One region of the Clostridium fermenticellae genome, then DNA from elsewhere that is predicted to be linked to it. Evidence: riboswitches for the same ligand, from Rfam matches in the RefSeq annotation. Region 1 holds a riboswitch; the other holds the start of a gene.
What was found. Region 1 has a riboswitch for S-adenosylmethionine ahead of metK (methionine adenosyltransferase). Riboswitches for the same ligand answer to the same signal wherever they lie in the genome.
Positions count from the first base shown of each region.

Region 2: another riboswitch for S-adenosylmethionine. It lies ahead of D4Z93_RS08385 (pyridoxal phosphate-dependent aminotransferase); the one in region 1 lies ahead of metK (methionine adenosyltransferase).

Region 1 covers NZ_CP032416.1:201,850-218,049, forward strand. Annotated here, with positions in the region: gene murA (UDP-N-acetylglucosamine 1-carboxyvinyltransferase) at 1-191, shown strand, start outside; gene spoIID (stage II sporulation protein D) at 341-1,396, shown strand; gene D4Z93_RS00980 (M23 family metallopeptidase) at 1,503-2,228, shown strand; gene spoIIID (sporulation transcriptional regulator SpoIIID) at 2,400-2,654, shown strand; gene mreB (rod shape-determining protein) at 2,755-3,783, shown strand; gene yyaC (spore protease YyaC) at 3,822-4,361, opposite strand; gene D4Z93_RS01000 (hypothetical protein) at 4,485-5,087, shown strand; tRNA gene D4Z93_RS01005 (tRNA-Thr) at 5,251-5,326, shown strand; tRNA gene D4Z93_RS01010 (tRNA-Tyr) at 5,332-5,417, shown strand; tRNA gene D4Z93_RS01015 (tRNA-Val) at 5,426-5,501, shown strand; tRNA gene D4Z93_RS01020 (tRNA-Tyr) at 5,553-5,638, shown strand; SAM riboswitch class I at 5,687-5,790, shown strand; gene metK (methionine adenosyltransferase) at 5,865-7,040, shown strand; gene recD2 (SF1B family DNA helicase RecD2) at 7,177-9,447, shown strand; gene D4Z93_RS01035 (hypothetical protein) at 9,404-10,396, shown strand; gene D4Z93_RS01040 (ComF family protein) at 10,369-11,049, shown strand; tRNA gene D4Z93_RS01045 (tRNA-Asn) at 11,446-11,520, shown strand; gene D4Z93_RS01050 (glycine--tRNA ligase) at 11,793-13,184, shown strand; gene murD (UDP-N-acetylmuramoyl-L-alanine--D-glutamate ligase) at 13,629-15,008, shown strand; rRNA gene D4Z93_RS01060 (16S ribosomal RNA) at 15,530-16,200, shown strand, end outside.
Region 2 covers NZ_CP032416.1:1,801,443-1,817,642, reverse strand. Annotated here, with positions in the region: gene D4Z93_RS08420 (MBL fold metallo-hydrolase) at 1-615, shown strand, start outside; gene D4Z93_RS08415 (NADH:flavin oxidoreductase) at 680-1,696, shown strand; gene D4Z93_RS13490 (transposase) at 2,016-3,269, shown strand; gene D4Z93_RS08405 (efflux RND transporter permease subunit) at 3,549-6,686, shown strand; gene D4Z93_RS08400 (efflux RND transporter periplasmic adaptor subunit) at 6,673-7,956, shown strand; gene trhA (PAQR family membrane homeostasis protein TrhA) at 8,060-8,710, opposite strand; gene D4Z93_RS08390 (DUF1836 domain-containing protein) at 9,034-9,612, shown strand; gene D4Z93_RS08385 (pyridoxal phosphate-dependent aminotransferase) at 9,743-10,930, opposite strand; SAM riboswitch class I at 11,010-11,119, opposite strand; gene D4Z93_RS08380 (sensor histidine kinase) at 11,308-12,228, shown strand; gene D4Z93_RS08375 (DNA topoisomerase III) at 12,398-14,599, shown strand; gene polC (DNA polymerase III subunit alpha) at 14,627-16,200, shown strand, end outside.

The DNA.
Region 1 (16,200 bases):
GTGTACCCAAACTTACAGGAGCAGAGGTAAGAGCAACAGATTTAAGGGCAGGTGCAGCACTTATAATTGAGGGATTATCAGCTGAAGGAGAAACTCAAGTCTTAGATATATATCATGTTGATAGAGGTTATGTCTCTATAGAAGAAAAATTAAAAAAGCTGGGTGCAGATATAGAAAGAGTAAAACAGTAAGTTAGTATATAATTGTGTTCATATTAAATATTGGAGAAGATTAATAATGTGGTCTTCTCTTTTTTTATTTAGTAATATTTGAGTAGATACACAAATAAAATATAAGTAGATTTTCTATAAAAGCAAAGTATAAGATGATGGAGGTGAATATGATAAAAGTTTATGGAACTATACATATAAAAAGAATATTGATGATGATAGTTGCATGTGTGATATTAACCTTGGTTGGATCATTCATTATATTAGATTTTAGTTCCGCGAGTACTGATATTGCAAAATCTGTACCTGATTTTTTTATTAAGTCAAAGGATATAATATTTAATAATAATCAGTCATACAAAATAAATGTATATATGGAGAAGCAGAAGAAGATTCAAGCTATGGATTTAGAAGAGTATGTTACTGGAGTTGTTTGTGCAGAGGTACCGGCTAATTTCAATGTTGAGGCATTAAAAGCACAGGCAGTAGCTGCAAGGACCTTTGGAGCAGCACATATGGAGAGCTTAGGAGGTCAAAAATATAATAGCAATACAGGTGCAGATGTTTGTGATAGTGTTAAGTGTCAAGTATTTATGACTAAAGATGACAGATTCAAGTCATGGCCACAAAGTAAAAGGGAAGAATACTGGAATAAGATAAGTGATGCAGTAAAAGATACAAAAGGAGAAATACTGACATATAAAGGTGAATTAGTTATGGAACCTTATTATTTTTCATCTAGTAGTGGAAAGACAGAAGATGCAAAGGATGTGTTTTCGAAAGATGTACCATATCTAAAAAGTGTCAGTAGTTTGGGAGAACAAAATTCTTATAAATATAGAACTAGTGTAATATTAAGTTATTATGATTTTGTAAATAAAATAAATAGATCACATAGTAGATCAAAATTATCTGTAAATAATGTTAAGAATTCTGTATTTATAAAAAATAGGGATGAAAGTGGTTATGTAAAGGACATAAATGTAGGAAGTATAATACTCAAAGGGAGTCAATTTAGGAGTGCACTTGGATTAAATTCAGCTAATTTTGTAATACAATTTGAAGATAGGTATGTAAAAATAATTTGTACAGGATATGGACATGATGTTGGTATGAGTCAATCTGGAGCAAATGTCATGGCTGCGATTGGTAAAAGTTATAAACAGATACTAACTCATTATTATACAGGGGTAAATATAAATACTATACAGAAAATAAAGCCATAGGCTTTATTTTTTTGTCAAAAAATATCGCAAAAAAAGTATTAAAAATATATATAAAATATGTATTAATTAGTAATCTCTGGACAAACTAGAAATAGGAGGTGTTAGTATGAATAAAAATTTTCCAAATAAGGTAGTAAATTTCTTGAAAAAGGAGGGCTTTTACGTAATATTATTTGTTTGTTTGTGCATAGTTGCTGTAGTAGCTGCTGTAACTGTAAAAGATAGTAAACATTCAAACACTTCATCTGTCCAGCAAAGTAATGTAGCCCAAAATAACAATTTATCAAAGAAGACGGCTAAATCACAAGAAAAATCTTCAATGGGTTATGATAATGCTCTTCAGGTTAAAAAGTCTGCTAATTCGCAAAGCCAGAGTAAATCATCAAAAAGTAATTCACAAAGTGTATCTAAGACTGTTAGAACTTCATTTGAAAAACCTGTAAACGGAACATTGGCAAGGGGATATTCGGGAGATCCTGTGTATTGGGATTCTACAGCAAGTTATAGGCCTAATTTAGGATATGACTTAAAATGTGATCTGGGTACACCTGTTATGGCTGCTATGAATGGTAAGGTAGAAGAAGTTAATACTTCTACACAAGATGGAGTAGAGGTTATAATAGATCACCAAAATGGATTAAAGACTGTTTATTCAAATTTAGATCCTAAAGTTAAGGTTTCTAAAGGTCAAACTGTAACAGCAGGCACAGTTATAGGTTCGGTAGGAAAAACTACTCTTAGATCAGCCTATGAGAAATATGGAGATCATCTGCATTTTGCAGTTTTAAATGGAAATAATTTTGTTGATCCAGGTAAATATATTAAGTATTAATGGAGATTTTATATTTTAACTTTAGTTCATAGTATGATTTCTATGAACTAAAGTTAAATCCCGTAAAATTCATTTAAAATATGTAAATGAATATAAAATGGGGTTTAAAGATGAATTTAAGAATTTAAAAGAGCATATTTATAAATATAGAAGGTTAAGGAGGTAGCACTTTTGAAAGATTACATTGAAGAAAGAGTTTTAGAAGTTGCTAAGTATATCATAGGTTCAAAAGCTACAATAAGAAAGACAGCCAAAGTTTTTGGAGTAAGTAAAAGTACTATACACAAAGATATGACAGAAAGATTGCCCAAAATAAATCCTCAAATTGCAAAGGAAGCTAAGTCAATTTTAGATTATAATAAAGCTGAAAGGCATATAAGGGGTGGAAAAGCAACAAAAATGAAATATAAGGCTATTGAAGGTTAAAAACATTCCTATTATAATTATATTTAGTGAATTATAATAAAATTAGACAACTTTTTTATTAACATAAAATATCGTTTTAGAGTGGGAGTGAAAAAAGGGAATGTTTTTTAGTATAGGAACAGATATGGGCATAGATTTGGGTACGGCTACAGTGTTAGTTTATATTAAAGGAAGAGGAGTAATTTTAAAGGAACCTTCAGTAGTTGCTATAGAAAGAAGTAAAAACAGAGTATTGGCTGTCGGAGAAGAAGCATGGAATATGATAGGAAGGACTCCTGGAAATATTGTTGCAATTCGTCCTTTAAAAGATGGTGTTATATCTGATTATGATGTAACAGAAAAGATGTTAAAATATTTTATTTCGAAAGCTTGTGGAACTAAAAAAATGTCTTCACCAAGAATTGTTGTTTGTGTACCTTGCGAAGCTACAGAGGTTGAAAAGAGAGCTGTAATTGATGCAGCCAAAAATGCAGGAGCTAAGAAAGTGTTTTTAATTGAAGAACCATTGGCAGCAGCTATTGGAGCTGGACTAGATATAACTAAACCAAGTGGAAATATGGTTATAGATATTGGAGGAGGAACTACAGATATAGCGGTTATTTCTTTGGGTGGTATAGTTGTTAGATCATCTATAAAGATTGCTGGGGATAAATTTGATGAAGCTATCATCAAATTTATAAAGAAAAAGCACAAATTAATGATTGGAGAGAGAACTGCAGAGGATCTTAAAATAAACATAGGTTCTGCCTTTAAAAAAGAAGAAGTGACTATGGAAATAAGAGGAAGAAACTTGGTTACAGGTCTTCCCAAAAATGTTGTTGTGTCGTCTGATGAAATGAGAGAGGCTCTAAAAGATGCAGTTAATGCAATATCAGAAACTGCTCACGCTGTGTTAGAAAGAACTCCTCCAGAACTTGCAGCGGATATAGCTGAAAAGGGAATAGTTATGACAGGAGGAGGAGCTTTGCTAAGTGGTTTGGACACTCTGATAGAAGATTCAACTAAAGTACCAGTACAAGTGGCAGAAGAAGCCGTATCTTGTGTGGCTTTGGGAACTGGGAAGGTGCTGGAATATTTAGATAAGATGGAAGTTACATTTATAGGTGACGATATAACTCTAATAGATTAAAAGAAAAGTAAAATTCTTATATAAGAATTTTACTTTTTTTATAATGAGGATTTAGTATTATCGTAAAGATAGTATGAGTGTATAACAGAATGATATATCTCTTTAGCTATATTTAGAACTAAGTTTAGGCGTATAGTATTATTGTTGAATATTTTAGTATTGTAATTAGAACCAACTATTCCTATAATTGATGCGTCTCCAATTTCTGGTAGAGTTTTTCCTATGCCTTTTCCGGGATGAATAGGATAATCACGAGCTTGAATTTCTCCCATGCTTGATTCATCACCAAGGCATGCATCAATACCTATTATGTTATTGTAGGGATGAAGGGATTTGATTTTACTAAGCTTTTTTTGAATGTTTAGAGCATGTATAGGTTTTTCAATGGTACCATATACAGGTAAAGGGAAAGAACTAAATTTTAATAATGTGCCGACTAGTGGACCTAAGCAGTCGCCTATACATTTATCAGTTCCAACACATACTATTATTGAATTTTTGTTTATATAATCTTTTAGAAAGTCGGCTATTTTGTAATAACATAATGGATTTTTGTAACTAGATCTCACTTCATTCACAAACATACCTCCTGATAGATAATTCATCACTTATTTATATGATTTTAACAGTTTAAATATTATAAATATTGAATAAAAAATATTTATATGACGATAATGTGTAAATGACACGGAGGGATTAATATGAATAAAAAGATATTATCATTGATTATAATTTTGTGTACTATAATATCTGTGTTTATAATAAGACATACACCAAAGATAGATATCAATAATAATTTTATAAGTAATAGAATTAAAGTATTTTATTATAATCATCACAAACAGAAAGATGATGAAGGTAATAAAATGCAAAAATATTCATACCTCTTTACGGATACATCTTTTTTAAAAATGGGTGATGATTTTAAAAAAGGTAAATTGGATGAATTAGGACAAAAACTTGAAAGTGATAAGAAGGAGTTTTTTAAAGAGAATACTAAGAATATCAATATAGCAAATTTGTCAGATGTAAGTGACCTTTCAGCAAATCAGTTATCAAATAATAATGAGAGCAGTAAGTCTATTTCACATTCAAAGGTACAACAGAAATTAACTAATATTGACAAAGAAAAATTGCTTGCAATATCCGATAAATTATCAGCAATTGACTATGAGAAAGCCAGGAAATTGATTAATAGTAGTAAAATTAGTGATAATATAGAAGCTGTAAAATTATTAAAACAAAGATTATCTGATAGCGATTATGAGGAAATTAAGAATATATATGAAAAATTAAATATGTAATTTGAGGTACATATATGCAATATAGAGTAAATTAACGTAAGGTAGAGAAATTATAATATATTATCAAATAAATAGGACAATACACAGTTGAATTTGAAATCACAACAGAGTATACTGTTTGTTGTTGACGTTAGTGAAATTGAATAGTTTAAATGGTTTATATGCTGGCATAGCTCAGTTGGTAGAGCAACTGACTTGTAATCAGTAGGTCGAGGGTTCGAAGCCTTCTGCCAGCACCATATGTGGAGGAATTCCCGAGCGGCCAAAGGGGGCAGACTGTAAATCTGTTGTCATTCGACTTCGATGGTTCGAATCCATCTTCCTCCACCATAGAACTAGGGCGCATAGCTCAGCTGGGAGAGCATCTGCCTTACAAGCAGAGGGTCACAGGTTCGAGCCCTGTTGTGCCCACCACTATTGTTTTTATTAAAGAATAGTACAAAAAGATATTGTATTGTTAATTATGGAGGAATTCCCGAGCGGCCAAAGGGGGCAGACTGTAAATCTGTTGTCATTCGACTTCGATGGTTCGAATCCATCTTCCTCCACCATAAAGACACTAAATGTGTTTTATTTTTGTATAATCATTAAATATTTAACTCTTATCAAGAGAGGCGGAGGGAAATGGCCCGATGAAACCCGGCAACCAGCGTATAGGCTAAGGTGCCAATTCCTGCAGTATTATAAATCTGCAAGATAAGAGAGTTGTTAAGTAATTTAACCTCTTCTTATTGAAGAGGTTTTTTATTTTCTATGAAATTGGAGGGATGATTTAAAATGAAAAGACTATTTACATCTGAATCAGTTACAGAAGGACATCCAGATAAAATGTGTGATCAAATTTCAGATGCTATTCTCGATGCTATATTGGAAAAGGACCCTAATGGTAGAGTTGCTTGTGAAACAGCGACAACTACGGGGATGATTTTAGTAATGGGGGAAATATCAACTGATTGTTATATAGATATTCCAAAGGTTGTAAGAAAAACTGTAAAAGAGATAGGATACACTAGGGCAAAATTTGGATTTGACTGTTCAACATGCTCTGTAATAACATCGATTGATGAACAGTCATCAGATATAGCACTTGGCGTTGATGAATCATTGGAAGCTAAAAAGGGTAAAATGGATAAAATAGAGGCTATAGGAGCTGGAGATCAGGGAATGATGTTTGGGTTTGCAACAAATGAGACTCCAGAATATATGCCAATGCCCATTTCTTTGGCTCATAAGCTTTCAAGAAAGTTAGCTGAAGTTAGAAAAAATGGTATTTTAAATTATTTGCGACCAGATGGAAAAACACAGGTTACTGTTGAATATGATGATGATAAGCCTGTTAGAATAGATACAATAGTTGTATCAGCTCAACATGATCCTGATGTTTCACATGATCAGATAGAAAAAGATATTATAGAGAAAGTTATAAAGCCTGTTATATCACCTGAATTTTTAGATTGCAATACTAAGTATTTTATAAATCCAACTGGAAGATTTGTAGTTGGGGGTCCGCAGGGTGATTCAGGACTTACAGGTAGAAAGATAATAGTTGATACTTATGGTGGATATGGAAGACACGGCGGTGGTGCTTTTTCAGGAAAGGATCCAACTAAAGTCGATAGATCAGCTGCTTATGCAGCTAGATGGGTAGCTAAAAACTTGGTTGCTGCCGGAGTTGCTGATAAGCTGGAAATACAGCTTGCATATGCAATAGGAGTTGCACAGCCAGTTTCCATAACTGTTGATACATTTGGTACATCAAAAATACCAGAAGATAAAATTGTTGATATAGTTGAAAAGGTATTTGATTTGAGACCTGCAGCTATAATAAAAGAATTAAATTTGAGAAGACCTATATATAAACAAGTTGCTGCTTATGGTCATTTTGGAAGAACTGATATAGATTTACCTTGGGAAAAGTTAGATAAAGTTGCCCAGATAAGAAGATATATCTAATATAATTTTTGAGTTTGAAGAGGATTTAGTCTGATAGAAAATCTATTAGGCTAAATCCTTTAATAATATATATTATATTTACATAATTTAATGATATAATTATTGATAAATAAATAATACATTTAGGAGAGATTGTATGCAGGAGTTACAAGGTAATATTGACAGCATACTTTTTCAAAGTAACAAAGATGGATATGTAGTTGCAAAATTTAAAGAAAAAGTTAAATGTCGATGTATCACAATAGTTGGATATATACCATATATTACAGAGGGTGAGAGTTTAAAACTAAATGGAGAATGGATTACTCATCCGCACTTTGGAAGGCAGTTTAAAGTTGAGACATGTGAACAAATTGTCCCGGATTCTAAACTTGGTATTGAAAGATATCTTTCATCTGGGGTTATATCAGGTATAGGCCCGGTAACGGCAAGAAAGATTGTTGAAAAGTTCGGAGAAAACACTTTAGAAGTTTTGGATAGTGATATAGGAAAACTTCGCGAAATAGAAGGGATAGGAGAGAAGAAAATACAATTAATATGCAATTCCTATTCTAAACAAAATGAAATTAGAAATCTTATAATTTTTTTCCAAAATTATGGGATCAAGGTCAATCAGTGTGTCAAAATACACAAACAATTTGGAAATGATTCTATACGAATAGTCAAGGGAAATCCATATATTTTAACTGAAAAGATACCAGGGATAGGATTTAAAACAGCTGATAAAATAGCAAGAAGTACCGGGATACAATTAAATTCTCCTTTTAGAATACAAAGTGGTGTAAATTATATAATTAATAATTTTTGCGGATTGGGTAATACTTATATGCCCTTTGATCAACTTGTCAATAAGTCTATAGAATTTTTGGGGGTATCGAGAAAAGAAATTGAGGAAAATATCTACGAGAATTCAGCAAATGGAAAGATAAAATTGGAAGATGCTAATGGGAGAATATGTGCATTCACTCTTCCATATTATTATTGTGAAATGAATGTTACGAGAAAAATACTTTCTTTAGTATTGACTAAATATGAGGATATCAAGATTGATGTAAATGTTGAAATAGAAAAGTTTGAGAGAGATCATGGCGTTGAATTTGCAAGTTCTCAAAAAGAAGCTATAAATGGTGCTTTTAAAAATGGAGTAGAGATAATTACAGGTGGACCAGGCACGGGAAAAACAACCATTATAAATGCGATAGCTCAGATATTTGAAGAAATTAATTATAAAGTATTTATGGCTGCTCCAACTGGAAGAGCTGCGAAAAGGATGAGTGAAGCGACAGGAAGAGAAGCTAAGACAATTCATAGATTACTTGAGATGGGAATAAATGAAAATCAAGACGATGCATTATATTCGCGTGGTGAAGGAACACCTTTAGAATGTGATGTTTTAATAATAGATGAAGCTTCAATGATAGATATAATACTTATGAGCAATCTTCTGAAGGCAATTTCAATAGGCACAAGATTAATAATAGTTGGAGACGCAGATCAGCTTCCATCAGTTGGACCGGGTAATGTTCTTAGAGATTTAATAGAAAGTAAATGTGTAAAAATTGTAAGACTTAAAGAAATATTTAGACAGTCACGTGAAAGCTTAATAGTTGTGAATGCACATAAGATTAATAATGGAGAGATGCCTTTACTAAATAAAAAAGATAAGGACTTTTATTTTATAAGATGCAGTGAACCGGAGAACATATTAAATACATTGATACAACTTGTGGATAAAAGGCTTCCCAATTTTAATAAGACATGGGATAAAATGAAACATATTCAAGTACTGTCCCCTATGAGAAAGGGAATTCTTGGAGTAAATAATTTGAATTTAAAACTTCAGGAAATACTTAATGCAAAAAGTAAAATGAAGAAAGAAAAAGAATTTAGAGACATTACATTTAGAGTAGGTGACAAGGTTATGCAGATAAAAAATAACTACTCATTAAAGTGGACCAGGGTATCAGGAAATGGCGAACATGAAGGAGTGGGGGTATTCAATGGAGATGTTGGTTATATAGATGATATAGATGATGATAAAAATACTATATCTGTGATATTCGATAATGAAAAAAGAGTGATATATGATAATCTATGCTTTGATGAACTTGAACTTGCATATGCTATGACTATACACAAAAGTCAGGGAAGTGAATTTCCAGTTGGTATTATGCCTGTATTTATGGGGCCTCCCTTACTTATGAATAGAAATCTATTGTATACGGCTATAACTAGGGCAAAACAAATGGTGGTACTAGTTGGAAATTTAAGGGCTTTGAAATTCATGATAAGCAATGATAAAAGTTTTGAGAGATATTCTTTATTAAAATATAGAATAATGGATATAATGGAGAGTGGATTAGATGCCAATGTACCAGAAACTGAATTTGAGCAAACAGAAAAATAGAATTAGTGAATATATACTAGATTGGAGTACTAAAAATGGAAAAGTTCTAAATGTAATATCTCCGCCTTATAATTCAGTTGATATATTTATAAATGTTATATTATTTCATATATTTAATAATAAAAGAGTTATATATATTACTGACGAAAAGTGCGAAAATTTAAATATTATTAAGAGTTTAAAATCATATTTAAATGTAAAAACTATAAATAAATTGTTTAAAATATGTTGTTTCTATAATGCTGTAAATATTTCAGAAAATTATGATTTAATAATTTATGATAGTATAAGTACATTCTTATCACATAATAAAGATGAAATATATAATTTAATTTATAAATTATCAAATCATCATAGTAAAGTTATATTGTACTCTATAGAGGATATGTTTAATATTGGAAGCAAGATTGTTTTTCCGGCAAGGGATGATGAAAAACCATTGATTGAACCGAGGACTGTACTTACGAGAATTGACATAACTAGTGATATACCATTCCTTATATACGATTATTTGAAGTGTTCTATTATGTCTTCTAGAAAGGTTATAATATGTATTCCTGATAATTATAATATAGAGAGGATATATAGATATATATATAAATATTGCAGTAATATGACCCGGAATATAACATGTGTACATAAAATACATGATAGTAAAGTTATAGAAAATTTCAATAAATTTAAAAGAGGAGTATATATAACTGACAATTTTGATATATTTGATTATAGTATACAAGGTTCGGATGCAATAGTCTATTTCTCGGATAATTCTAAGTTTGACTATAAGAAATTAGTATATATTTGTGCAGCCGTAAATAGAAATAGAAAAAATTTAGAAGGAGAGGTTATATTTTTAGCTAATGAGGAAACATATGATATGGATAAGGCTAAAGATATAATGAGAAGTTTTAATAAAATAGCATGGGAACAGGGATTATTAAAAATTTAAAGTTTTTAAAAGAATGTTTATTATCAGTTATATATGCATCTGAGCAAAAATGTATTGTTTGTAATAAAGAGTTATATAATGACAGATTTATATGTTCTGAGTGTAGAGAGGATATAAAATTATGTAAAAATGCTTTTTGTATAAAAAAAGATGGTATGAGGTATGAAGTTTACAGTGCAGCATATTATTCAAAAACGGTAATGGAACTTATTATTTCTTTGAAATATAAAAATAATTTTGATTCTGGCAGGCTTTTAGCGAGTTATATGATAAATATTATAAAGCTTAATAACATACAGTTTGATTATATAACTTATGTTCCAATGACAAAAGCATCACTGAAGGACAGAGGATATAATCAAAGCAAATATATCTCGAAGATTATCTCTGATGAAATCGACATACCTGTAATCAACTGCTTGAAAAAAATAAAGTCGACAAAGGATCAAATAGGGCTCGGTGGTGTACAGAGATGGGCTAATATGAAAGATAGTTTTAAATATATAGCAAGATATGATATAGAAGGTAAGAATATCCTGGTAATTGATGATGTCATAACTACTGGTGCTACAGCGTATTATTGTGCAGAGCAGCTTACTATAAATGGAGCCAGAAAAGTTAGTATATTGACTGCTGCAAAAAGTAGAGTATAATCTTATTTATGAGTTAGGTTTGTGGTTGAAAGTCGATGCTAGTCGCAGGCGAAGCGATCCACGTAAGTTAAATAAAATGTTTAATGAGCATGGTGCGGTTTAGAAGTAAGTCCTGCCGTCTAAAGGCGAGAGAATAAATAGTGAGAGGTTAAATCCGGGTAGCAAAAATTCCAGCAGGCGAGTGTGGGGTCAAAGACCAGGTCAACTGATTCATGGATGCACTAGCGGTGCAGAATTAGCAGTCTTTTTTGAGGCTGCTATATTTATGCAGAATTAAAAATTCCCGACCTGCTCCATTTTATTGTTTTCACTAATCCATAGAGTTTTATGATAATTATAGTAAAAAAGTATATTGCATTATTGAAAATTCATGGTATAATAATATATGTAAGTTGTTCCGCGATAGCTCAACGGTGGAGCATTCGGCTGTTAACCGAAGGGTTGAAGGTTCGAATCCTTTTCGCGGAGCCATTTTTATTTTTTTGATAAATTTAATTGACAATTATAAATTTAATGTTAAAATATAAATAATTAAATATTTCGTGATGATAAAGAATAGTAATTATAATGTCTTTGAAGAGAGATTGTGGTTGGTGTGAACAATTAAGGCCTTATTTTGAATGGAACTTTTGAATGATATAAATGAGAGCAGGACTCATGTCAAAAAGGGTGGAACCGCGGAAAGAGTTTTCGTCCCTTAAGATAAGGGTCTTTTTTTTATATAATTTTAGGAGGTATTAGTAATGAAAAGTAAGAAGACTATGGATAAAGTAGTAGCTTTGTGTAAAAATAGAGGATTTGTATATCCTGGATCAGACATATACGGAGGACTTGCAAATACTTGGGATTATGGCCCTATGGGAGTTGAATTAAAGAACAATGTAAAAAAGGTATGGTGGCAGAAATTTGTTCAGGAAAGTAAATATAATGTTGGTATAGATGCGGCCATATTGATGAATAAAGAGGTGTGGGTTGCGTCTGGTCATGTTGGAAATTTTTCAGACCCCCTTATGGATTGCAAAGAGTGTAAAACGAGATTTAGAGCAGATAAATTAGTTGAAGAGCATATGACAAAAAGAGGAATAGAAAAGGCTAGCGCTGATGGATGGAGTAATGAAAAACTAAAAAAGTATATTGATGATAATAATATTAATTGCCCAAGTTGTGGGAAACACAATTTTACAGATATAAGACAATTTAATCTTATGTTTAAAACTTTTCAGGGTGTAACTGAAGATTCTAAATCAGAGACATTTTTAAGACCTGAAACGGCACAGGGCATATTTGTAAATTTTAAAAATGTTCAAAGAACAACAAGAAAGAAAATACCATTTGGTATAGCTCAAATAGGAAAATCATTCAGAAATGAAATAACTCCAGGAAATTTTACTTTTAGAACAAGGGAGTTTGAACAAATGGAGATAGAATTCTTCTGTAAACCGGGAACTGATCTCGAATGGCATGATTACTGGAAAAAGCATACCTGGGATTTTTTACTAGGGCTTGGTATTAATAAAGAAAATATAAGATTTAGAGATCATGAAAAAGAAGAACTATCGCATTATAGTAAAGCAACTTCGGATATTGAATACTTGTTTCCATTTGGCTGGGGAGAATTATGGGGTGTCGCTGATAGAACTGATTATGATTTGAAACAACATCAGGAACATTCAGGAAAAGATATGACATATCTTGATCCAACTACTAATGAAAGATATATACCATATTGTATAGAACCATCGGTTGGAGCGGATAGAATTGTTCTTGCGTTTTTGGTAGATGCATATGATGAGGAAGAACTAGAAGGAGGAGATGTGAGAACAGTTATGCATTTACATCCAGCTATAGCTCCATTTAAGGCTGCAATACTTCCACTTACTAAGAAATTATCTGATAAGGCATCAGAACTTTATGATGAACTTAGACGAGATTTTAGTGTTGATTATGATGAGGCAGGAAGTATTGGAAAAAGATATAGAAGAGAAGATGAAGCTGGAACTCCTTATTGTATAACAGTAGATTTTGACACGTTAGATGATAATACTGTTACAGTTAGAGATAGAGATACTATGGAACAGTTTAGAATTAAAATAGATAAGATAAAAGATTTCTTAAAAGAAAAAGTGGAATTTTAGTATTAACAGTCTGCCAAAACATTAGTGTTATATTTGGCAGACTGTTCTTATATAGGGTTCATAAATGAAAGCTTAACTTAGACTTGTAAACCATATAATTAAAAAAGAATTCAAAAAATAAAATTACCGGATTTAAAAATCCGGTAAAATAGGGTTTAATCATGGGGATATGTTATATGTTTAATTAAAACTTGGGGAATTATATTAATGTTTCCTTACGGCACAAATTTATTATAGCACATAACTTCAACAAATTTCAACAATATATATGTATTTGTTAAATTAAATATTTTCTAATAATTTTGATTTGACAATATTATATTATAAAAAGTGTCTAAAATCACTTTATATGTTGTACTAATTATAAATATTTAAACATTAATACAAAGTGGTATAATTAAATAGTAAATTTAATGAATATTAATGTCTTGGAGGGCTTATATAATGAAGGATAGCTTTATGGATTTTAAAAAGTTTGTAAAAGGAAAAAAGGTAGCTGTAGTTGGTATAGGAATTAGTAATAAACCCTTGATAGATTTATTATTAAATCTAGGTGCAGATGTCAGTGCATTTGATAAAAAAAATAAAGAACAATTAGGAAAAACGGCGGAAGAACTTAGTAAAAAAGGTGTTAATCTAGTTTTAGGCAACAGATATTTGGAAAAATTAAAGGATTTTGAAGTGATATTTAAAACACCTTCTATGAGAATAGATATGCCGGAACTTCAAGAGGCAAAGAGATCAGGTGCGTATATAACTTCCGAAATGGAGGAGTTTATAAGGTATTGTCCTGCTAAAATATATGGAGTTACAGGTAGTGATGGAAAAACAACTACAACAACTTTGATATATAATATTTTAAAAGAGCAGGGATACAAAACGTGGGTAGGGGGAAATATAGGAACACCTTTATTTAGTAAAATAGAACAAATAAGTAGAGATGATAAAGTAGTACTTGAATTGTCAAGTTTTCAATTAATGACAATGAATGTATCACCGGAAGTTTCAATTGTAACAAATCTGAGCCCTAATCATTTAGATATGCATAAAAATATGGATGAATATATTAATGCTAAAAAGAATATATTCAAATATCAAAAAAAGAATGATTTACTTATTTTGAATAAGGATAATAAAATTACAAATTCCATGACTGATGAAGCAAAAGGAAGATTAATGAAGTTCAGCATAAGGCAAAAGATTGATTATGGTGCTTATTTTGAAAGTGAGAAGTTGTATATAAATAATAAAGAAGTTTGTGAACTAAAAGATATAAAATTAAAGGGTATGCACAACGTTGAAAATTTATTGGCGGCATTTTGTGCTGTAAATGAAGATGTTGATATTGCAACTATGAAAAAAGTAGCTGCTTCATTTGCTGGAGTAGAACATAGATGTGAATTTGTTAGAGAACTAGATGGAGTAAAGTATTATAATGATTCGATTGCTTCGAGTCCTACTAGAACACTAGCTGGGTTAGTTGCATTTGACAGACCGGTAATTTTAATTGCAGGTGGATATGACAAGAATATACCATTCGAACCTTTGGCGGAAAAAGGATATGAGTATATAAAGACCTTGGTTTTAGTCGGAAATACTAAGAATAAGATAAAGGCCAGTTTTGAGAAAGTTATTGAAGATAAAAAAATCAAACTACCTATTTTAATGGCTGATGATTTTGAGGATGCTGTTTTAAAGGCGAGACAAAGTGCCAAAGGTGGGGATATAGTTACATTATCACCTGCTTGTGCAAGTTTTGATTTATTTCCAAACTTTGAGGTTAGGGGAAATAAATTTAAAGATATAGTTAATCATTTGGATTAATTGATAATGAAAATAAGGATTTATAAGTAAAATTTCTATATTATTTTTAGGGCTGATTTTTAAATTAGCCCTATATTTTTGATAAATATATCGTAAACTCAACATGGAGTGTCAATATGTAAAAAAATTAGGTATTAATAGAGAATTAAAGAATAATATATATAATTTTAGTTAATAATATGTTTGAAATGCTCATAAGTTAATAAAAGATGATAACATATTTAATGTCGCTTGAGGGAAGCTCAAGTGGTGGTCAGGAAAAGTTTTTAGAATAATTTTTAGTTGTATATAATGAAAGTTAAAATAATTAAAAAAATTTAAAAAATTTCTTGACAGTTTAGAGAGTACATGGTAAGATATATAAGTCGCTTGGATGAAGCGGCGATGAACCTTGAAAATCAAACAGAGAAGAGTAAAAATAAACCAGCAATTCTTTTGAAAGCTGTTTTAACAGCTTGAAAGTAAAGTAAATGAGCTTAAGTTGAACTCAAAACTCTGAATAAGAGTTTTATATAAGAAATTAAATTGAGAGTTTGATCCTGGCTCAGGACGAACGCTGGCGGCGTGCTTAACACATGCAAGTCGAGCGAGAGAAATCCCTTCGGGGATGGATCTAGCGGCGGACGGGTGAGTAACACGTGGGCAACCTGCCTCAAAGAGGGGGATAGCCTCCCGAAAGGGAGATTAATACCGCATAATGTTGTTTTACTGCATAGTAAAGCAACCAAAGGAGTAATCCACTTTGAGATGGGCCCGCGCCGCATTAGTTAGTTGGTGAGGTAATGGCTCACCAAGGCGACGATGCGTAGCCGACCTGAGAGGGTGATCGGCCACATTGGAACTGAGAGACGGTCCAGACTCCTACGGGAGGCAGCAGTGGGGAATATTGCACAATGGGCGGAAGCCTGATGCAGCAACGCCGCGTGGGTGATGAAGGTTTTCGGATTGTAAAGCCCTGTCTTTTGGGACGATAATGACGGTACCAAAGGAGGAAGCCACGGCTAACTACGTGCCAGCAGCCGCGGTAATACGTAGGTGGCGAGCGTTGTCCGGATTTACTGGGCGTAAAGGGTGCGTAGGCGGATATTTAAGTGGGATGTGAAAACCCCGGGCTTAACCCGGGGACTGCATTTCAAACTGGATATCTGGAGTGCAGGAGAGGAAAGCGGAATTCCTAGTGTAGCGGTGAAAT
Region 2 (16,200 bases), 1.2 Mb from region 1:
ATAAATTTAAAAGTTTACTATGGTGGCCAGTCCTTGACCGATGTGAAAAAACATTTTGGACATATGGTTTGCAAGACAGATATAATAATATCAGATGAACAAGACAGTGTATTTATTTGTGGTATTAAGTTTAAAATTATACATACACCAGGTCATAGTCCGGGACATATATGTATAATTACACCTGATGATGTTCTATATATAGGGGATGCTTTGATAGGTTATGATGTTATGAATAGTGCCAAGATGCCGTATGCGCTTATGCTCAAGGAGGATTTAAAAAGTAAGAATAAACTTTACGATGTAGAGTGCAGCAAATATATAGTTGCTCATAAAGGCATTTATGACGATATAAAGCAACTCATATCAGATAATATAGATTTTTATAAGTTTAGATCAAAAAGAATATGTGAATTAATAAATGGGAATATGACAATGGAAGAAATATTAAGAACTGTAATAAAAGCATTTCATATCCATATAAACAGTATATACAAGTATAATGTTATAGAGAGATCATTAAAATCGTATATAGAATATTTAACTGAAGAAGAAAAGGTAAAACCTAATATATGCGATGGTTTTATGAAATATGGAAAAGTAAATATTTTATAGTAGTGGTATAATATGAAGAAGGAAGTTAATGATTCATTTATTATATTAAAAGGAGGGCTATTTAATGAACTCTTTATTTGATGTTACAAAGATAAACAATATGGAACTGAAAAATAGATTTGTGCGTTCAGCAACTTATGAAGGCAAAGCTTGTAAAGATGGGCATATTACTGAAGAATTATTTGATTTATATAAGGATTTAGCAAAAGGTGGTACTGGACTTATAATAACAAGTTATACAACAGTATTTAAAGATGATAAACCAGCACCTAGAATACTTGGAATATATGATAACTCTTTTATTGAAGAGTATAAAAAGTTAACTGATATGGTGCATAGTAATAACTGCAAGATTATAATGCAGATAGTTCATGGAAGAGAATATATAAATAGAAAAAGAGGCATAGAATCACCTGGATTAACAAATGATATGTCAAAAGAAGATATAAATAATATTGTGAAGGCATTTGGTGAGGCGGCATATAGAGTTAAAGAGGCAAATTTTGATGGAGTTGAAATACATGCTGCACATGGATACTATTTAAATATGAGTTTGAGTCCACTATATAATAATAGGATAGATGAGTATGGTGGATCTATAGAGAACAGAGCTAGGCTTATACTCGATGTATATGATGAAATACGCAAAAAAGTTGGCAGTGATTTTAATATATTTATAAAGCTTAATTGTTCTGATTTTAAAGTTGGTGGTGCAAGTTTTGATGATTGCAAATATGTGTGCAGAGAGCTTGATAAGAGAGGTATAAATGCTATTGAAATAAGCGGAGGAGATAGAATTTGGGAAAAGGAAACAAATAAAGAATCTGTATATAAAGATTATGCAGAGGAAGTGGCAGAGGAAATAGAGGCTCCTGTAATACTTGTGGGAGTGAATAGAAATATATGTAATATGGATCGAATACTGAGTACTTCAAAAATACAATATTTTTCAATGGCAAGGCCTTTTGTATGTGAACCTGACTTGATAAACAAATGGGTAAATGGATTAACTACAAAATCTAAATGTGTATCCTGCGGAAATTGTTTTAAAAATAATAAAAATTGCATATTGAACTTATAAAAGAGGTTATAGTTTAATACCGACTATGTATTAAACTATAGCCCTTTTTATAATTATAATTTAATTTAAGAAAGTGTGGGTGATTTGTATATCAAATTATTAAATTATAGTTAATTTTTTTTAGTATATTTTCAGAAGTTTAGCACTTAAAAAATTTTTAGGACGGTAGTCCTTTGAATTATAAAGTCTTATGAATATTTACAGTAGAATTAATAGATTCCGATTTTTACTGGAAATTATACGGAAAAAATTTGCATAATAAAAGCATCCTTTTTATAATGGTTTTGCTAAAAACTAAAAATAAAAGGATGCTGATAAAATGAGTAAAAGTTATTTGAAACAGCTACTCACTTATATTAACAGGGTATATGATATAGGTGAAAAAATCAATAGTTTAAAAAATAAAATAATAAAATCTCCAGCAAAAGTTTCAACAATAGCTTTCGTAGTATTATTTGGATTCATGCTTCAAATAAGAAGTTTCAATAGATTAGAACATTGGATTGAAAAGAATAAATTTAAAAAGGTATTACCTAAAAATACTAAAATGCTACGCATTGACGCCGTTAGGCGTTTCTTGAATGATTTTGATCTTGATGGCTTAAAAAATATCAACAAGCACATAATAAAAACTACTGCGAAGAATAAAGTATTTAGAAATGGTACTATAGATGGTTTAAAGGTAGCTGCCATAGATGGTGTAGAACTATTTGACAGTATTAAAAAATCTTGTAACAACTGCCTTACAAGGGTTGATAAAAATGGTATAACGCATCATTTTCACAGATCAGTAGTTTGTGCAATGGTTGGTTGTGATCCACATATTGTTTTAGATCAGGAAATGCTTGAATCCCAAAAAGATAGTTCAGGTAAAGATGAAGGAGAAATTACTGCCGGCAAACGTTTAATTAAAAAGCTATATAAAAAATATCATCACTTTGCGGATATCATTGTAGCTGATGCTTTGTATTGTAATGCTACATGGATAAAAGAAGTACTCTCTATAGGAATGAATGTTGTAGTTAGAGTAAAAGATGAACGTCTTCACATTGTAAAAGACGCGTTAGCTTTATTTAAATGCCGTGAGGCAGATAAGAACTGGATTGTAAGAAAAAATACAAATATCTACACAAAAATTAAGGCATGGGAAGATGATAATTTTGAAATGTCTGATAAGGATATAAAAGTAAGGTTCTTGAGGTTTGTGGAAGAAATTCATACTGGAGACAGAATAGAGATTAAAGAAGGATGGATCATAACAACAGATAAATTTACATCAGTAGAAAGCCTGTGGAAGATAATGCATAAAAGATGGGACATTGAAAATAATATATTTCATCAACTGAAGACGGAATGGCATTTAGATCACTGTTTTCTTCATAGCCCTACGGGCGTAGAAACAGTTTTAATGTTTATAATAATAGCATTTAATTTAATGCAGTTATACTTTTTTAGGTGTATAAGGGGTTTTAGAGAAAAGAATATGCTTCAAATGGATATTATTGAAGATATAAAAGATGAAAGATTTACTATAGAAGATAATTGGAATAACCCTATATTTGGAAAGACATAATTCAAAATTAAAACTGGAAATTGATTATATAAATTTATCGGGGTAAAGAGGTATTATAATTATTTTTTTGACCTAACGGTCTCCGTGCTTACCAGCCCTTTAAATAAATGTAATTGGATACAATTCCAGTAAAAATAAAATTTTTACTGGAATTTAGGTGCTAAATCTCTGGTATATTTTACAAATTATTTACTTAAATTTTCTAGTATGCTATAATTTGAACATTAGTTTTAGATGAATATTCAAACCAATTTATTAAATTTATTTGGAGGTGAGATGATGAGTATAACTGAAATATCTGTAAAACGGCCTACCGCAATAATAATTGTAGTGGCACTGCTTATAGGACTCGGAGTTATGGGGTATACAAGTCTTGGCTCTGATTTGCTGCCGTCTATGGATATACCAATTATGACTATAAGTACAAGTTATAATGGAGCGGATGCTGATCAGATAAAGAAGGACATTACAAAGCCTGTAGAAGATTCTGTTTCCGGAATAAGTGGTGTTGATACAATAAGTTCTACAGCAAGAGAAGGGGTCAGTACAACAATTGTAAGATTTAAAACTGGCGCAAATATGAATACAGTTTTTCTTGATGTACAAAAAGCTGTTGATAATTTAAGTGCTAAACTTCCCAAAAACGCGGACAAGCCTATTTTATATAAACTGGATACTAATATAATATCAGCACTTGTACTTAGTGTAACGGGAAATGTATCATATGATGAACTGTATAACCAGGCTGATAAGATTAAAGAACAGCTTGAAAAAACTACTGGAGTAGGTAATGTTACCATAGATGGTGCACAAAAAAAACAGCTTATGGTAAAACTCGATAAAACAGCTGTAGATTATTATGGTGTTAATATTAATAATGTGCTCGCAAAATTGCAATCAGATAATGTTAATATGCCTCTTGGGCAAATAAAAGAAAACAAAAGTACACAAACTGTCAGGGCAATGGCACAATTTAATAGTATTGACGATGTTAAAAATTTGATTATTCCAACCGGTGGAGTAAATTCACAGGGCGGCAGTATAAGGCTTTCAGATATAGCCAGGGTTAACATGGACTACCCAGATGCTACTCAAATACTGAGAACAGGCGGACATAATACAATAGGAATTGAGATCCAAAAACAAAGCGATGCTAATGTGGTTAAGGTTGTTGACAATGTAAAGGAACAATTAAATACGATAAATAAACAGCTTCCACAAGGAGTTAAAATTTCAGTAGTAGAGGATACTACAACGTACATAAGATCTTCACTTAAAGATATACAACATAGACTTATAGAAGGAATAATAACTACTGCTATAGTATTGCTGTTCTTTTTAAAGAGCTGGCGTTCATCATTAGTTGTATTGGTAGCTATACCAACATCACTTATATCAACTTTTTTCATGATGTATGTTTGCCATTTTACTTTGAATATGATGTCTTTAATGGGATTGTCACTTTGCATAGGAATATTGGTTGATGATTCTATAGTTGTACTCGAGAATATACAGAGGCACCTTGCAGCTGGTGAAAATCCAATTAAAGCTGCTATTGAAGGACGTAGAGAAATAGGGCTTGCAGCTATTGCAATTACATTGTGTGATGTTGTTGTATATACTCCGGTTGCCTTTATGTCAGGAATGATAGGCAAGTATTTTAGAGAATTTGGACTCACAATAACATTTGCTTCATTATTTTCACTTTTTGTATCGTTTACAGTTACACCAATGCTTGCATCGCGTTTGTTTAAATCTAAAAAAGCTTTTCCAAAAACACACGCACAAGAAAATTCTAGATTAAAGAATAATTTTATTTTAAAGGCCATGGAATCTATTTCTAAATTCATAGATAAATGGACACAATCATATAAAAAATTACTTGTGTGGTCTCTTGAAAATAGAGCCAAGGTTATAATAACAACATGTTTACTTATAGCTTTTAGTATTGCGCTTATACCAATGGGAGTTATAAAAACTGAGGCTATGCCGCAATCTGATCAAAGTGAATTTTTTGTAAATGTGTCCTTAACTTCTGGTTCTAATTTAAATCAGACGGATGATAAAGTAAAAATGATTGAAAGTCACTTAAAATCAATGAAAGATGTTAAGGATTATTATTCTATAATAGGCAGTAATAATTCATCTTCTGCAATGATGGTGGTGCAATTAAAACCTATAAATCAAAGGAAGAAGAGTCAAAGCGATGTAGCGGCTGAACTTCGTGAATGGGGAGATCAAATACCTGGAATAAAATTTGACGTTTCTGAATCAGGTATGGGTTTAGCCGGATCAGGGAGTAAGCCAATATCAATAAATGTAGAGGGTGATGATTACGAGAATTTAACAGAAATAAGTAAAAAGGTTGAGGATTTAGTAAAAACTGTTCCAGGTATTACTGATGTTGAGAATTCATCGAATGACGATTCTAATGAAATAAGAGTGCAAATAGATAAACTTGCCGCTTCAACTTATGGAGTATCTTTATCGGATATATCAGCAGCACTTAGAACAGGAATAAATGGTTCTACAGCTGGTCAGTATGCCACTGACGATGACGACTATGATATAAATGTTAAATTTATGGATGGGCAGGTAAAAACTCCACAAGATATTGGTTCCATAAAAGTATTGAGTTCATCTGGACAACCTATTGCATTAAATCAAATCGCAGATATTAAGGTGGCGGATAGTCCATCTACAATTTCACGACAGGATAGACAAGATGTAATAACTGTTTCAGCGAATTTAGAGGGTAAGTCACTTGGAGAGGTAAATAGTCAGATTAAGAATAAACTTAAGACTTTGAATCTCCCGGCAGGTTATGAAATAAAATTTGGTGGAGATCAAAAAGAGCTGACAGATTCATTCGCTTCTCTTATAAAAGCATTAGTTGCATCCATAGTACTTGTTTATATGATCCTTGTAGTATTATATGAGTCCTTCTTAACGCCAGCAGTAAGAATGCTTGCACTTCCATGTGCTATAATCGGAGCACTTGGAATACTCGCTATAACAGGAAAGACATTAAGTATTCCGACAATGATTGGTGTAATTATGCTTGACGGATTAGCATCTAAAAATGGAACACTTCTTATAGATTATACAAATACACTTATGAAACGTGGGATGAATCTTAGAGAGGCATTGCTTGAGGCAGGTGTTACAAGGCTTAGACCAATTATAATGACCACTGCAACAATGGTAGTAGGTATGTTACCTTCAGCTATTTCTACAGGTGAAGGAAGTGAACTTAGTGGAATGTCTTGTCTTATAATAGGTGGAATGATAACTTCTACAATATTAACTCCTATACTATTACCAGTTGTATACACGTTACTAGAAGACATAAAAAGTTCATTAAAAAGAAGATTCACAAAAGGTAATAAGGAGGTGTCACAGTATGAAAGTTATTGATAACATCAAAAATATTACTCATCATATAAGTAAAAAGAAACTAATTATTAGTATTATAATTATAGTAATTATTGCAGGAATATTTACTATGAGAATAATAAATAATAAAAAGGATACTAAAGTAAAAAATAATATAACTACTGTAAAAACAGTAAAACCTTCTATAAATTCAATATCCACATATGTTGAGTATTCTTGTCAGATAAAACCTATAAAGCAAGTGGATGTATCTGCTAAAATGGCAGGTAAAATTACTTCCTTAAATGTAGATGTAGGAAGTAAGGTATCAAGTGGACAAGTGCTTTTTACACTTGATTCAAGTGAACTTAAGGCACAAGTTGACCAGCAGCAGGCGGCATTAGATTCAGCTAATGCAAATTTAGGAAAGACAAAGGGAGCGGCTGTAGATCAGCCTATGATTCAAGCAGAGCAAACACTCCAAAGTGCAGCCGTATCATATAATGATGCGCAGGATTATTATAATAAGATGCAGAGTTTGTACAGTGCTGGAGCTGTATCAGAACAGGATTTACAGACGGCAACTACTAAATATAAAACTGCTGAAGTAGCATATAATGGGGCTAAAAATAATTTTAATGTAATAAGTAATGAGGTTGGACCCGAGTCTATACAAGCTGCACAGGCTCAAGTGGCACAATCAGAGGCTGCTGTTGAGTCTGCTAAAGTACAGCTGAGTAATGCGACTGTTACTGCACCAATTTCCGGAACGATATCAGTAGTAAATGCCAAGCAGGGAGAAATGACTCCAACTGCTGCGTCGGCTCTTACTATAATAGACACAAGTACACTTGATGCAGAGGTAAATGTATCTGATAAGGTTATGAGTAAACTAAAATCGGAGGACAAAATTAAAATAGAGATAGGAGTACTTAAAGATAAAAATATAACTGGTACGATATATAGTATAGGTCCTGCAGCAGATAGTAAGACTCAAACATATATAGTTAAGATTAAGGTTGATAATTCAAGTGGAGAATTAAAACCTGGTATGTTTACTAAGGTGGAATTACCAGATGAGAAGGTCGATAATGTAATCACAGTTCCTGTTGAAGCTGTTAAAATTGAAAATGGAGTATCATATATATATAAAGTTTCAAATGGAAAAGTTAAAAAAGTTTCAGTAGAGACAGGTTTGTCAAATGACAAATATGTAGAAGTAAAGTCAAATAATATATATGAGACTGATAATATAATAACAGAAGGGCAGCTATTCTTAAATGACAACCAAAAAGTGAAAATGGTCAATTAAAAAACAGCCGGGTATCTATTTTAGATATCCAGCTGTTCCTATATCATTGGGTTTATAAATGAAAGCTTAACTTAGAATTGTAAACCATATATAAAAAGCTGATTTATACTACATATTTAAGTATACATATGTAGTGGCTGAAGCTTCCAAGTAACACAAATATATGGAATATCTCATGAAAACCTAATACCTTTAAATTGAGTTTTGGCCATTTGCATGCGTATATGATCCCACCTACAGTGTAGAATATTCCACCTAATACAAGCCAAATCATACCTCTTAAATTTATAACCCTGGAAACGGGGGAAATGAATAATATTACAAACCAACCCATGGCTATATAAAATAAAGTTGATAGCCACCTTGGCATACTGAACCATATCATTTTAAATAGTACTCCAGCTGCAGCCATTGACCATATAGCTATAAATATAATCCAACGAAGTCTTCCAGTAAGTGTAATAAGGCATATTGGTGTATATGTTCCAGCGATAAGTATAAATATCATGGAATGATCAAGCCTTCTCAGAAACTTTAGCACTTTTTCTGTAGAATTTATAAGATGATATATTGAACTTGCTGTATATAGAAAAATTAGACTCATGCCGAATATTATTACTGCAGTCAATTTTAAATTACTTGAAGGATATGACATAAGAGTTTTTGCAATAAGTAAAATTAATCCGACCAATGATACTATTGCACCAAACAAATGAGTAAAACCATTTACAGGTTCCCTAAAAAATTTTTTCATTACTACTCCTCCCAATGTGTTCATAGTTATAAAATAAAACTATAAGTATATCTTTGACAATTTATCAAAAAATATTTCATTACAAAATTTGTTCATACAATTTCTTGTGGTTATTAAAACCACTTTATGATATATTTATATTATATAATTATTATATAATATATCAATTTAAATTATTAGCCAAAATACTGTTAAAATAAGTGTTTTTCGATAAATTACTTTTATTTATTTAATAATACTGCCAATTTAAAAATATAAAAACGAGATCATATAGTTATGGAAACTATATGATATAATGTAAATAATAAATGGAGTGGAGATAAATGGGAGATATTAAAAAAAACGTGCTTGAAAGTATAGAAGAGTTAAATTTGAATCAAGAAATAGAATTATCCGATATACCAAAATTAGATTTATATATGGATCAAGTAATAACTTTATTTGAGACTAGTTTAAGCGGAACTAAACGTAGTGAAGAAGATAAGCTTTTAACTAAAACGATGATCAATAATTATACCAAGGATAAAATACTTATGCCTATTAAAAATAAAAAGTATTCAAGAAATCATATAATAATGATGATATTTTTATATAATTTAAAGCAGATTTTATCTATAAATGATATAAAACTTTTGTTAAATAAAATAGTAGTAAATTCAAAAGAAGAGGAGAATATGAAGTTAGATTCCCTATATCAGGTATTTTTGAACATAAAAAAAGCAGATGAGGTTAGCCTTAAAGAAGAAATTGAAAACAAGGTAAATTCAATTTTGAAGGAATCAGAAAAACTCGACAGGTCAGATGATTATGAAAAGTTACTACTTGTAGTTTTAACACTTATAAATAATGCCAATATGCAGAGGAGAACAGCAGAAAAGATAATAGACAAATACTTCAAATAGTTATCAAAATTCAGTACTATAAATACTTTTAATAATTCTAAACCCAAAATTATAAAAAAGTATTTATAGTATCAAAAGTTGTATATCTAATCAAAGTATAAGTCAGGTTGCAGGTTAGAAACTCTATATATCATAGAAGAGTGGATTTTCTGATCCTGGCTTTATATACTAAAGTCTTAAGTCTTTTTATAGCCTCTTTTAAAGTATCATCTTTTTTTGCAAAATGGAAACGAATAAGATAATTTATATCCTCTTTAAAAAAACTAGATCCTGGTACCGGAGCAACTCCAATTTCTTTTATCATCCATTCGGAAAATTCAAGATCTGTTTCATTTTTTCTTTTCAAATCTGATATATCTACAAGTACATAATATGCACCTTGTGGTTTTATATACTTTAAGCCAGCTTCATCAAGTCCTTTAAGGAATAGATCTCTTTTTCCAGTATAAAGTTTGGTTAAATCTTCATAGTAACTGTCAGGTAAATTTAATCCAGCTACAATAGCCTCTTGAAGCGGTGCAGCGGCCCCTACAGTTAAGAAGTCATGTACTTTTCTAGCATTTTCAATTATATTGGCTGGTGCAATTATATAGCCAAGCCTCCAGCCAGTTATTGAATAAGTCTTTGAAAGTGAACTACAAGATAGAGTTCTCTTATACATATTAGGCAGGGAAGCAAAATATATATGCTTATATGGAGGCATTACTATGTGTTCATATACTTCATCTGTTATAACAAAAGTATCATATTCTTCAGCAAGATTTGCTATAAATTCGAGTTCCTCTAGGCTGAATACTTTTCCAATAGGATTTGAAGGATTGCATAAAATTAAAGTTTTTGGTTTTTGTTTAAAAGCATTTATTAATTCCTCCTTATTATATTTAAAAGCAGGAGGATAAAGTGGTACATAAATTGGTTCCGCATTACAGAGTATTGAATCCGATGCATAATTTTCATAAAAAGGTGAAAATACAATTACCTTGTCACCTGGATTACAAACAGTCATCATAGCTACCATCATTGCTTCTGTACTTCCACAAGTTACAACAATATCGGTGTTAGGATTTATATCAAGATTCATGAATTTTGATTGTTTTTTTGCAAGTGCTTCACGAAATTTCTGTGAGCCCCATGTAATCTCATATTGATGAGGACCTTCTTTTGTTACTTCTTTTAATCTGTCAGTTATTACAGAAGGAGGATCAAAATCAGGAAAACCTTGTGATAGATTTATTGCATTATATTGGTTTGCTATTCGAGTCATTTTTCTTATAACAGAGTCTGTAAAAAGGTTTAATTTTGTACTAAGTTGAGGCATATTATCCCGTCCTTTCAAAATATTAAAATAAAAAAACCTCTTAATAAAAGAGGTTTTAAAAACAATATTGCTGTGACCTCTCTTATCTATCAGCTCCTTGCTGCAGGAATTGGCACCAATATATCGCAAATGAGCGATACTGGTTGCCGGGCTTCATAGGGCCAGTCCCTCTGCCTCTCTTGATAAGAGTTCTTATTTAATTTAGGTAATATTATAGTTGATAAATAATATTTAGTCAAATTTATTTTCTTATAAAAAATTACATTTAAATGAAGGAAATTGATTAAATGTATAGAATAAGTTATTAATACAATTAAAGGAAGTGAAATTAAACGTATAGAATAAGTTATTAATACGATGTATGGGGGATGAATAAAATGGAAAAAAAGTCACCGAATACGGATGATTTAAAACACACAAAAAGAAGAAATTATGAAAAAAATAAAATAACAAGGCTTCAAAATATAATAAAAAAACAAAATGAAGTCATAAAGGAAACTTTAAACCATGATAAAATTAGAATTGAATTTTTCGCCAATCTGTCACATGAATTTAGGACACCTCTTAATTTAATATTTAATTCTCTGCAGTTATGTAATGTTATTATAAAAAGAGATAATTTAGATGAAAGTAAAAAACTAACTACATATATAAATATAATAAATCAAAATTGTTATAGACTTATAAGACTCACCAATAATATGATTGATATGACAAAGATAGATGCAGGATTTTCTGAACTTAATCTGGATAATTTTAATATAATTAATATAGTTGAAAATATAACATTATCAGTAGTGGAATATGTAAGAAATAAAGGAATAAATTTGACATTTGATACAAATGTAGAAGAAAAAATTATGGCATGTGATGCCGATAAAATAGAAAGAATAATATTAAATCTTATTTCAAATGCCATAAAATTCACTGAACAAGGAGGATATTTATACGTTACAGTAACAGATATGGGAAGGAATGTTAAAATATCTGTAAAAGATACAGGTACAGGTATTCCAAAAGAAAAATTAAATGGCATATTTAAAAGATTTGTTCAGGCAGGAAAACCATGCAAAAGTGATCAGGCAGGTAGTGGCATAGGATTATGTCTTGTGAAATCGTTTGTTGAAATGCATGGTGGAACTATAGATGTTAAAAGTCGTCTTGGGTGTGGAACAGAATTTATTATAGATTTACCAGTAAAGACTATTGAAAATAAAAAGACGGTTCATGATACTCAATTTAATTATGATGATAAAATAGATCGTATAAACATTGAGTTTTCAGATATTTATGTGTAGGTATCATATTTGAAACGTATTTTATAATCTTGAAAATATAAATTGTAAAATGTATAATGATACTAGAAAATAGTAATTGATTTTTGTAAAATGTTTAGAATTTAAGGGTAGGAATATTATGTAACTATCCTTATTTTTATTATAGAAGGTTGTGAAAGGAAATTTTAATATGGGAAAAACATTAGTTTTGGCAGAGAAACCGTCAGTTGGAAGAGAAATAGCAAGAGTATTAAAGTGTAGTAAAAAGGGAAATGGCTTTTTGGAAGGAGAAAAATATATAGTAACATGGGCACTCGGGCATCTTGTTACACTGGCAGATCCAGAAACCTATGATGATAAATACAAAACCTGGAGAATGGAAGATTTGCCGATGCTTCCAAAACATTTAAAACTTGTAGTTATAAAACAGACTGGCAAGCAATTTAATACAGTTAAAACTCAATTAAATAGAAAAGATGTAAATGGGGTAATTATAGCAACAGACGCCGGAAGAGAAGGTGAGCTCGTTGCAAGATGGATACTTGAGAAAGTAAAGGTTAATAAAAATGTAAAAAGGCTTTGGATATCATCTCAAACGGATAAAGCAATAAAAGAGGGATTTAGCAATTTAAAACCGGCATCGAAATATGATAATTTATATAGAGCGGCTGAGTCAAGAGCTGAGGCAGATTGGTTTGTAGGACTTAATGTTACAAGAGCGCTTACCTGCAAACATAATGCACAGTTATCAGCAGGAAGAGTTCAGACACCAACACTTGCTATGATTGTTCATAGAGAGGAGGAAATTAAAAATTTTAAACCTAAAAATTATTATAGTATAACTGGAAATACTAATAATGGATATACACTTCAGTGGCAAAATTCTAATGGGAATTTGAGCATCTTTGATGAAAAAATTGCTGAAAAAATTGTATCAAAAGTAAATTCTCAAACGGGAAGAGTAGTTGAAGTCACACAAAGCAATAAAAAGAAGTATTCTCAAGCTTTGTATGATTTAACCGAACTTCAAAGGGATTGTAATAGAATTTTTGGCTTTTCTGCAAAAGAAACTCTTTCTATAATGCAGAGATTGTATGAAAATTATAAAGTACTCACATATCCTAGAACAGATTCAAGATATATTTCTTCTGACATAGTTCCTACTATTAGGGATAGATTAAGAGCTGTATCAGTTGGAAACTACAGCAAGTTTACCATGAAAATAATGGGGAATAAAATAAATGCAAGTAAAAGATTTGTCGATGACAGCAAGGTTTCGGATCATCATGCAATAATTCCAACTGAGGAGATGATTAATCTCTCAAAGTTAAGTTATGAGGAAAAGAAAGTGTATGATCTGGTAGTCAAGAGATTTTTAAGTGTTATGCTTCCTCCATTTGAATATGTTCAAACTACTATAAAGATTGAGGTTAATGGAGAAGTTTTTACAGCAAGAGGTAAGATAATTAAGTCACATGGTTGGAAGGCAGTATACGGTAAAGAGGATGATTTTGAGGATAATGAGAATGTTGATTATGAAGAATTAAAGGATCAGGTTTTACCGGAAGTGAGCAAAGGAGATACTATAAGGCTTGTTAACGCTAAAATCCATAAAGGACAGACAAAGCCGCCTGCAAGATTCAATGAAGGAACGCTTCTCTCTGCAATGGAAAATCCTCAGAGATATATAAACATGAATAAAGAATATGCAAAGACTTTAGGTGAAACCGGCGGACTTGGAACAGTTGCTACAAGAGCAGATATAATTGAAAAGTTATTTAATACCTTCTATGTAGAAAAGAATGGAAAAGAAATAATTCCGACTTCTAAAGGAAAACAGCTTGTGGAATTGGTACCAGATGACTTAAAATCACCCCTTCTTACTGCTAAATGGGAAACAGAACTTGATTTAATAAGTAAAGGAAAGTTAAATGATAGAAAATTTATAGACGGAATGAGAGATTATTCATCAAAATTAGTTGCGGATGTAAAAAAGAGTCATGATAAATTTAAACATGATAATTTGTCGGGAACAAAGTGCCCTGAATGCGGCAAGTACATGCTTGAGGTTAATGGAAAACATGGAAGGATGCTTGTGTGTCAGGATAGAACTTGTGGACATAGAGAAAACTTAGCCAGATTTACAAATGTAAGATGTCCTAATTGCCATAAGAAACTTGAACTTAGAGGTGATGGAGACGGGCAAATATATGTTTGTACTACCTGCAGTTTTAGAGAAAAGGCATCAGTATTTAAAAAGAGATTTAAAGAGGGCGATAGCAAGTTAAATAAGAGAGATGTTAATAAATATATGAATAAGATGAAGAAAGAAAATGAAGTTCCTATAAATTCTGCACTTGCAGATGCACTGGCTAAATTAAATTTGAAATAAGGCAAATATAAAGAGGGCTATGTTAATATGAAAAGAATAAGTGAAGTTTTTAGTGATTACAAATCAGATGGAAATATAAATTCGGCTTTTATCTCCTCTGTTGTTTTGAAAAAGAATATCCGGACTTTAGAGATCAAGCTGAATTCTGGTAAATATATTGACATAAAAGAAATTGAACTTTTTAATGATTTTATAAAAAATAGATTTGCTTTAGATGATTCTAAGATTACTATAGAGTATGATGATGGAATAAATAAGAAGTCAATAGACGAAGAGCTTAAAGGTATTATAGAATATATGGCCTGTAAACATCCAATGCTAAAGGCAATGACAAGTAATTGCAATTTTGAGATTAGTGAGGATATAATAAATTTTAATTTTAATATTCCCGTATCAGATGTTTTGAGGAAAATGGATTATGATAAAGAAATAAATAGTACTATAAAGAGGATATATGGGAAAAATTATACCATACATTTTATCGATAAAGTGAGTGCTGAGGAATTAATAAAGGCTCGAAATGATAAAAATAAGGAAGAAATGCTTATTATAAAAAAAGAGCTTGAGTCAAGACCAGCAGATAAAAAAAATAACATCAACCCTAAGATGTTAAGTAACACCAAAAATACAAATAAGAAAGTTAGAGTAGAGTATAGTAAGAAAGATAATCCATTTTTGATATTAGGAAGAAATGTGAACATAGATGAACTTATTAAAATTTCAGATATTACGCCTTATGAAGGAAGAGTTGGTATAGAAGGAGAAATATCTAATATAGAATCAAAAGAACTTAGAAGTGGGAAGGTATTAATATCATTTGATTTATATGATGGTTTTAGTTCTATTACGTGTAAGGCTTTTGTAAAAGGCGGAGAAGATTCTTCAGTAGTATCAAGGCTTAAAAAAGCTAAAGGTGTAAGAATCTTAGGAAATGCAGGTTACAGTAAATTTTCTCAGGAAGTAGAGGTTATTGTGAGTACAATAATTGAAACTCAGGGGATGGATGAGGAAATAAGAAAAGATGATGCTGAAATTAAAAGAGTAGAACTTCATATGCATACAAAAATGAGCCAGATGGATGCTATGACAAGTGCAACAGACCTTATTAAGAGAGCAATGGACTGGGGCATGACATCTATTGCAATAACAGATCATGGTGTAGTTCAGGCCTTTCCTGAGGCACATAAGCTTTTGGGAAGAGATAATCCTGATATGAAAATTATATATGGGGTAGAAGCATATCTAGCTCCAGATAAAAAACCTTCTGTTATAAATATAAAAGATCAAAGCATTGACACAACGTATTGTGTGCTCGATCTTGAAACTACGGGGTTTTCTCCGGTAACTGAAAAGATTACTGAAATAGGAATCATGAAAATAAAGAAAGGAACTGTAATAGATAAATTCAGCTGCTTTGTAAATCCTGAAAAATCAATCCCGCTAAGAGTTGTAGAAATTACTAATATAACTGATGATATGGTAAAAGATGCAGAAACTATAGATAAAGTGTTTCCTAAAATGCTTGAGTTTATATCTGAAAGTGTTTTAGTTGCACACAACGCTGAATTTGATATCGGTTTTTTAAAACACAATGCCAAATT